2 regions of the Methylorubrum sp. GM97 genome follow, and region 1 is predicted to be linked to the other one. Evidence: riboswitches for the same ligand, from Rfam matches in the RefSeq annotation. Region 1 holds a riboswitch; the other holds the start of a gene.
What was found. A riboswitch is a leader RNA that binds a small molecule or an ion and turns the genes downstream of it on or off. The one in region 1 is predicted to bind thiamine pyrophosphate.

Region 1 (3,887 bases):
TCGCGAACAGGGCGGCGAGGTCGGCCGCCTCGCGCTCGCAGGTCTCTCCGTTGACGGTCAGCCTCATGCCACGGCCCTCCCCCCGGTTTGATACGATGACGCGAAGCGCGCCCGTCCGAAGCCGCGGGCGAAGTCCGGCAGCGCGCCCTCGGTGAGGAGCGTCGCCACGGCGTCGGCGGTGGCGGGGGCGAGCAGGTAGCCGTTGCGGTGATGGCCGGTGGCGAGGACGAGGCCGGGTGCAGCCTCCTCGATGATCGGTGCGTCGTCGTCCGAGGTCGGGCGGAAGCCGCTCCAGACCGCGTCGATCTCCATTTCTTCGATACCGGGCAGAACCCGCCGCGCGCCCTCCAGCAAGGCGAACATTCCACCCGCGGTGACACCGCTGGTGAAGCCGCAATCCTCCACCGTGGCGCCGACGATGAGGTGCCCGTCGCCCTTCGGCGCCATGTGCACCGCGTCGGTCCAGACCATGCGGGAGAGAGTGCCGGTGCGCTTGGTCGTGCGCAGGGCCAGCGACTGCCCCTTGAGCGGCCGGACCGGCACGGACAGGTCGGGCACGTCCAAGTCGCTGGGAAGCAGGCTCGCATCGCCGCTCCAGGCGCCGGCGGCCAGGATCACCGTGTCGGCAGCGAGCGTGCGGCCGGCGGCGTGCAGGCCGGTGACGCGCCCGCCCCGGCGCTCCAGCCCCTCGACCGCGACGCCCTCGCTGATGACGACGCCGGCCGCCTCGCAGGCGCGCAGCAGCGCTTCCATCACGAGCCGCGGATCGACCTGCGCGTCGAGGGGGCAGAGGATGCCGGCGGTGACGTTGGGGCGCAGCAGCGGCTCACGCGCGCGCACCTCCGGGCCGGACAGCCATTCGGCCGCGACGCCCGACCGGCGCTGCAGGTCGTGGCGGAAGCGCAGGCGCTCCACCTCGTCGCGGCCGATGGCGATCACGAGGGTGCCGTCGGTGCGGTAATCGATCTCGCGGCCCGAGGCCGCCTGGAGCGCGTCGCGAAAAGCCGGCCAGCGGCGCAGGGATTCGAGCGCCAGCGGCAACAGCAGATCGGAGCCCGGCTCGTGCTCGGCGGCCGGCGCCAGCATGCCGGTCGCGGCGAGGCTCGCACCGCTTCCGACGTTCCCGCGCTCCACCACGGCCACCGAGCGGCCGGCCTGCGCCAGCTGCCACGCGATCGACAGGCCGATCAGCCCCGCGCCGACCACGGCGACGTCGGCACGCTGCGGCAACTCCGCGGCGCGCGGCCGTATCGTGAGACTGCGGCGCTGGCCGATCGGGGAGGTCAGCAGGTCTGACATCGAAAAACGTGCCTTCCACGGGTCTGCCCGCAGGAACTGGCACCATGTGCTTCGATAGAAGCGGGTCCGCTCGAACGAGCGCCCCATCAGGTCCAATCCCTACGCCGGTATGAGCCGGATCAGGTTCGAAGGATTTCCGCGCTGCCGGCGACGGCGATAGCGGTTTCTCAGCCCCTTGTCGGGGATCTCCCTGGAACAGCTTGGATGTGGGCCCCGGCCGGCGCGCGGTCAATCCCTCCCGGAGCCGGGAAGCAGGCAAATCCGTCTACGCTGTAAACCGGATGGCGGAGTCGCCCGAACGCAGGGGCCGCGTTCGTGGACGATTCATTCCGCTGCGGCGGCCTCCGCGGCCCGCCTCCGGCCTGGGCGGTACACCGCCATCGGCTCGTCGAACCCGTCGAGGACATGGCTTCCCAGCGGATCGGGGTCACCCCACAGGAAGTCCACGAACGGCTTCGACATCAGGAGAGGCTCCTGAAGCGTGCGGTTGAGCCGCGCCAGCCGGCTCGCGAGGTTCACGTCGCGGCCGATCACGGTGAAGTCGAGCCGGGTACCGGAGCCGACATTGCCGTAGGCTGCCTCCCCGTGATGCAGGGCGATGCCGGCATCGACCACCCGCTCGCCCTGGCCGAAGCGCCCGACCGCGTTCGCCTCGGCCAGGGCCGCCAACGCCGCCTCCGCCGCCGTGAGCGCGCTCTTGGCCGCGCCGCCGAGATCGTCGCCCGACTCACGGAAGATCGCGAGAAGCCCGTCGCCGAGATATTTCAGCACCTCGCCGCCCTCCCGCTCGATCGGCGGCACGAGGCAGTCGAAGAACGCGTTCAGGAGATCGACCGCGCCCTCCGGCGTCCGGTTGGCGGAGAGGCGCGTGTAGTCGCGCATATCCGCGAACAGGATCGCCGAGCGGATGCGGCGCACCTGCCCGCGCCGGATGTCGCCCGAGAGGATCGCGCGGTGCGGCTCGTCGCCGACATAGATGCGCAGCACCGTATCGAGCTGCTTGTTGAGGATGCGCATCTCCATCACCGCGGCGAGCGCGGGCATGACGAAGCGCAGGATCGCGATGTCCTCGTCGCGAAAACCGTCTTTCGCGCGGGTGGCGAAGGTGATGCCGTTCTTGTTGCCGTTGGTGAAGATCAGCGGCGCGACGAGGTAGTGCGTGTAGCCGTCGGCCTTCAGCTCGGGGATGATCGCGTAGGCATCCTCAGCGGTCTCCGCGAGGTCGAGGCTCAGCCACTCGCCAGTTTCGTGCACGGTGGAGAACGGGCTCACCTGATAGGCCTTCGCGGAAACCTCGCCGTGAGGGAACAGGCGCACCGTCGAGCCGGCGCCGCGGGTCCAGACCCGGCCGACACCGGAATACTCGGAATGAAGCGTGTCGATGGCCGTGGAGGCCCGGTCGATCGGCACGCCGATCGCGTTGAGGCGCTCGGCCAGCCCTGCGAGCAGGTCGTCGGCCCTGGGCAACCGGGCGCCCTCCCCGAGCAGCCAGTCGCGGATGCCAACGCAGCGTTGCAGCGCCCCGAACGGGACGTCCTCGGCTTCCGATCCGTCGGCGAGCGCCGTCGGCGTTGGTTTCGGGGCGTCGGCGTCGCGCATCGCTGGAAGGTGGGTTCTCGGGTGCTCAAAGCAAGGCTTCGCGCGGGACGCGGCCGGCGCTTTGAGCCCATGGTGGACGACGAACGCCCGGCACGCTCCGGCTTTAACGAACGAGCTTGGCCGCATCGTGACGCTGGATGCCGGGCATGGCGACCAGCATGGCCGCAATTGGGACGCTGGATCAAGCGATCGAAGCAAGCCGGCAATGCGAAGCGCACGCCCCTGCGCTAAGGCGGAAGCGTGGCAGGAGGACGCCTGCCGGACCCGCCGATCGATCGGCGCCAGGACGACCCGACATGTTGAGAACCGCTTTCAGCCTCACCCTTCTGGCCACCGCGGCGCTCGCACCGAGCCTCACCCTGGCTCAGGGCAAGCAGGATTTCACGCTAATCAACCGCACCGGCTACCAGATCGACGAGGTCTATGTCGGGCCCGTCAACCAGTCGCACTGGGGCCAGGACGTGATGGGCAAGGACGCGATCGCCAACGGCGACACGGCCGACATCACGTTCAACGGCGGCTCGAACGCCTGCAAGTGGGACATCAAGGTCGTCTACAACGACGGCGACGAGTCCGAATTTCGCGGTGTGAACCTGTGCAATGTCAGCAAGGTGACTTTGTTCTGGAACCGCAACGCCGGCGAGACGCGCTTCGTCGTCGAGTAGGCCCGACCCGAGGGGCCTTGCAGCGTGAAAAGGGCCGGAGAACACGTCCGTAGAGCCGTCTCCGACCCGTTTGCATCAGGTCGGCGTCTCTCGGACTTCGTTTCAACGCGCTTTCTCGCGCCGAACCGCTAATCACTTCGTCGGAAAGCGCTCTGGCCGCCAATCGATGGATGCCTCTCAACAGATCGCGAGCTTGGTCTTTTCTGCATAATATCGCGCTTGCGATTGTTGGATGCGGTACCGATAACAGCTCGGGCTCACGCTTTCAGAGTCTTACGCGCTCCCTGGCCCGTGTCGAACCAATCCTTCACCTTCACATCCGAG
Region 2 (3,887 bases), 1.2 Mb from region 1:
CGCGGGGTCGAGCACGCGGGAGGCGGGCGCCTCGTCGCGAACGGTTTCCCCAACCGGCCGGATGGGGGTGATGGGGGCTGTTGAGACGGGCGGCGTCGAGGCCGCGGCCCTGATCGGGTCCATGGCTGCATTCCTTCGGTTCCGGCGCGAGGCCGGACCTCAGGAGATTGCGCGCGTCGCTACCGGAGTCTTAAAGGCCGCCGGTTGTCCCCCGGGAACGGCCGCCAGCCTCACCGATCCGTAAAGATAACCTGAAGAGTTTTCGCGAATTCGCGTCACCCGATCGGTTCTGCGAGGATGGCCGTCCGCCGGACGGCCATCCCGCATTTCACGCGCGGCTTACTCCGCCGCGTCGACGTAGAGCTTGCCGCCCTCTTCCAGGAACTCCTGCGACTTGGCCGCCATGCCGGCTTGGCGCTCGGCGTCGCTCATCGGCTGGGCTTGGCCGATGACGATGCCGGCCTCCTCCATGGCGAGCACGTCGGCGCGCAGATCCTGCGTGATCTTCATCGAGCAGAATTTCGGGCCGCACATCGAGCAGAAATGGGCGACCTTGTGCGCGTCCTTCGGCAGGGTCTCGTCGTGGTAGGCGCGCGCCGTGTCGGGATCCAGCGAGAGGTTGAACTGGTCCTCCCAGCGGAAGTCGAACCGGGCGCGGCTGAGGGCGTCGTCGCGGAGCTGCGCGGCGGGGTGACCCTTGGCGAGATCGGCGGCGTGCGCGGCGATCTTGTAGGTGATGACGCCGGTCTTCACGTCGTCGCGGTTCGGCAGGCCGAGATGCTCCTTCGGCGTGACGTAGCAGAGCATCGCCGTGCCGAACCAGCCGATCATCGCGGCGCCGATGCCCGAGGTGATGTGGTCGTAGCCCGGGGCGATGTCGGTGGTCAGCGGGCCAAGCGTGTAGAACGGCGCCTCGCCGCATTCCCGCAGCTGCTTCTCCATGTTGACCTTGATCTTGTGCATCGGCACGTGGCCGGGGCCCTCGATCATGGTCTGGCAGCCCTTGTCCCAGGCGATCTTGGTGAGCTCACCCAGGGTCTCCAGCTCGGCGAACTGGGCCGCGTCGTTGGCATCCGCGATCGAGCCGGGACGCAGGCCGTCGCCGAGCGAGAACGACACGTCGTAGGCCCGCATGATGTCACAGATCTCGTCGAACCGCTCGTAGAGGAACGATTCGCGGTGCCCGGCGAGGCACCAGCGCGCCATGATCGAGCCGCCGCGCGACACGATGCCGGTGGTGCGCCGCGCGGTGAGCGGCACATGGGCCAGCCGCACGCCGGCATGGATCGTGAAGTAGTCGATGCCCTGCTCGGCCTGCTCGATGAGCGTGTCCTTGAACACCTCCCAATCGAGCTTCAGCGGGTCGCCGCCGACCTTTTCCAGCGCCTGATAGATCGGCACGGTGCCGATCGGGACGGGCGAGTTGCGCACGATCCACGAGCGGATGTTGTGGATGTTGCGGCCCGTCGAGAGGTCCATGACCGTGTCCGCGCCCCAGCGGATCGACCAGACCAGTTTTTCGACTTCCTCAGCCGCGGAAGACGTCACCGCCGAGTTGCCGATATTGGCGTTGATTTTCACCAAAAAATTGCGCCCGATCGCCATCGGCTCGAGTTCGAGGTGGTTGATGTTGGCCGGGATGATCGCGCGGCCGCGGGCCACCTCGTCGCGGACGAATTCGGGCGTGATGAAGGGCGGCACCGCCGCGCCGAAGCTGTCGCCGTCGGCGAGCGCGGCTTCCGCCCGCTCCAGCATCTGCGCACGACAGGCGTTCTCGCGATGCGCCACGTAGATCATCTCTTCGGTGATGATCCCGGCGCGGGCGAACTCGTACTGCGTCACCAGCTGCCCCGGCTCCGCCCGGCGGATCGTCCGCTCGGCCGGGCACGGCGCCACGAGCTTGTCGGCAGCCGCGAATCCGTTGTCCTCCGGCTTCACCTCGCGCGGCTTCACGGCGGCGTAGCCGCGCCCGACGATCCACGGCTCGCGGACCGCGGCCAGACCCTTCTCGAGGTCGATGGCCGCATCGGTCTCGGTGTAGGGGCCCGACGGGTCGTAGACCCGCACCGGCTCCTCCTTCGGGTCGGAGAGGGCGATCTCCCGATAGGGCACGCGGATGTCGGGGCGGCCGGGCGCCTCCGCATAGACCTTGCGCGAGCCCTGCACGGGGCCGGTGGTCACGCTGGCGGGATTGTTGTTGGGAAGATCTTTGGGACGGACGGGTGCGTTCATCGCTGTCGCTCCTGAAAGGGGAGGCGACCCGTGGTCCCGACGATGGTGCGGCTGACCGATGCTGCCTGTGAGCAGCGGCCACTGGTTCCCGTCCCTCCGCCGGTACGAGCCGGATCAGGTTCAAGGGTCAGGGCGCATGCCCACTCTCAGCCCCATACGGGGCCCCCCTCGGAACGATTCCAACCTCTGCTTCGACGCGATCCTTGTCAATCCATCGCCGGAGCGGCCCGATTCGGAGGAAAGATTTTTCCGTTTCGGAAGCCGCCCGGTGTCACGGCGGAAAAGCTTGACCGTTTGCCGGGGATTCGAGACACGGTTTCGACGAAAAACTCACCAATTGAGCCAGGAAGCCTCCTTTGGCGACCCCGCGCTGCGGCTTGGGTGTGGATGACGCCCGGTCTGCGGGTGGCCATGCGCCCGCCTTTTCGCGACACACGATGGCGATGAGCACGGTCATCCCTTTCCGCCGCCCTCCTGCCCCCGCCACGCCGGCCCGCGCCGGCTGCGACGTGGCGGCTGTCGCAGGCGACCTCCTGGACGTGCTCGATCAGCTCGAAGGGCTGGTGGCGCGGGCCGCCGTCATGGACCGGCCGCGGATCGAGGTGGAGCGCAGCGTGCAGCACCTGCTCGATGCGATCAGCGCAGTCGAGCGCGCCTCCGACACCCTGGGCGAAGGCAGCAGCATCTCCGAGCCGGCCTGAGGATCAGGCGCCTCCGGCGTCCAGCCCGGTCTCCCACGTTTTCTATTCCCAGATCACGCGCGGCATCGTCCTGGCGCGTGTCGGCGGCTTCGCGGCCCAATGATGAGACAGGCGAGAACGCTCACGCCCCGACGTGCAGCACGCTCGCCATGATCGTTCCGTAATGGCAGGCAGTCGCGGCCAGCACGAAGGCGTGCCAGATCGCGTTCTGGAACGGCAGGCTGCGCCAGACGTGGAAGACCACGCCGCCCGAGTAGAGCAGGCCGCCGATGGCGAGGAGCCACAGCGCGGACGGGGTGAGCCCCGAGATCACCGACTCGTAGGCGAGAACGCCGCTCCAGCCGAGCATCAGGTAGAGCACGATCGAGACGCGGTCCCAGCGGCCGGGCATCAGGATCTTGATGGCGATGCCGGTGAGCGCGACCGTCCAGATCAGGGCGAGCAGCGTCCAGGCGACGGGGCCGGAGCCGACCAGCGCCACCACCGGCGTGTAGGTGCCGGCGATCATCAGATAGATGAAGGCATGGTCGAAACGGCGCAGGATCCACTTGCGCGGTCCCACCGGCCACATGTTGTAGGCAGCGGATGCGCCGAGCATCGCCAGCAACGCGGTGGCGTAGACCAGCAGAGAGGCCCGTTCGATCCACCCGAGATGGTTGAGGGCCGCCGTCACGACCAAGCAGATCGCGCCGAGAAACCCGAGGGCGATGCCTGCGATATGGACTACACCGTCCGCCCGCAACTCACTGGGCGTGTAGTTCCATGTCAGCGCAAGCGGGCGTCCGTCCTCGGCCAGAAACATCCTCTGCTCCTGTGTTGGCGAGGTATTTAATTCTATAGAGCGCCGAGTCGTTCCATCGCCGGACTACCGAGGGCACGGTCTTCCACCGAAATTGTTGCGACGACGACTGGAACCCACCTTTTGCGCCTCGGGGTAAGCCGATTTCTATGCTG

Region 2: another riboswitch for thiamine pyrophosphate. It lies ahead of thiC (phosphomethylpyrimidine synthase ThiC); the one in region 1 lies ahead of thiO (glycine oxidase ThiO).

Annotation. Positions count from the first base shown of each region.
Region 1 covers NZ_AP025942.1:536,261-540,147, forward strand. Annotated here, with positions in the region: gene thiS (sulfur carrier protein ThiS) at 1-67, opposite strand, end outside; gene thiO (glycine oxidase ThiO) at 64-1,299, opposite strand; TPP riboswitch at 1,378-1,500, opposite strand; gene MSPGM_RS02580 (adenylate/guanylate cyclase domain-containing protein) at 1,624-2,898, opposite strand; gene MSPGM_RS02585 (hypothetical protein) at 3,195-3,563, shown strand; gene MSPGM_RS02590 (helix-turn-helix domain-containing protein) at 3,855-3,887, shown strand, end outside.
Region 2 covers NZ_AP025942.1:1,689,061-1,692,947, reverse strand. Annotated here, with positions in the region: gene MSPGM_RS07915 (flagellar protein FlaG) at 1-123, opposite strand, end outside; gene thiC (phosphomethylpyrimidine synthase ThiC) at 340-2,232, opposite strand; TPP riboswitch at 2,307-2,411, opposite strand; gene MSPGM_RS07905 (hypothetical protein) at 2,670-2,933, shown strand; gene trhA (PAQR family membrane homeostasis protein TrhA) at 3,055-3,735, opposite strand.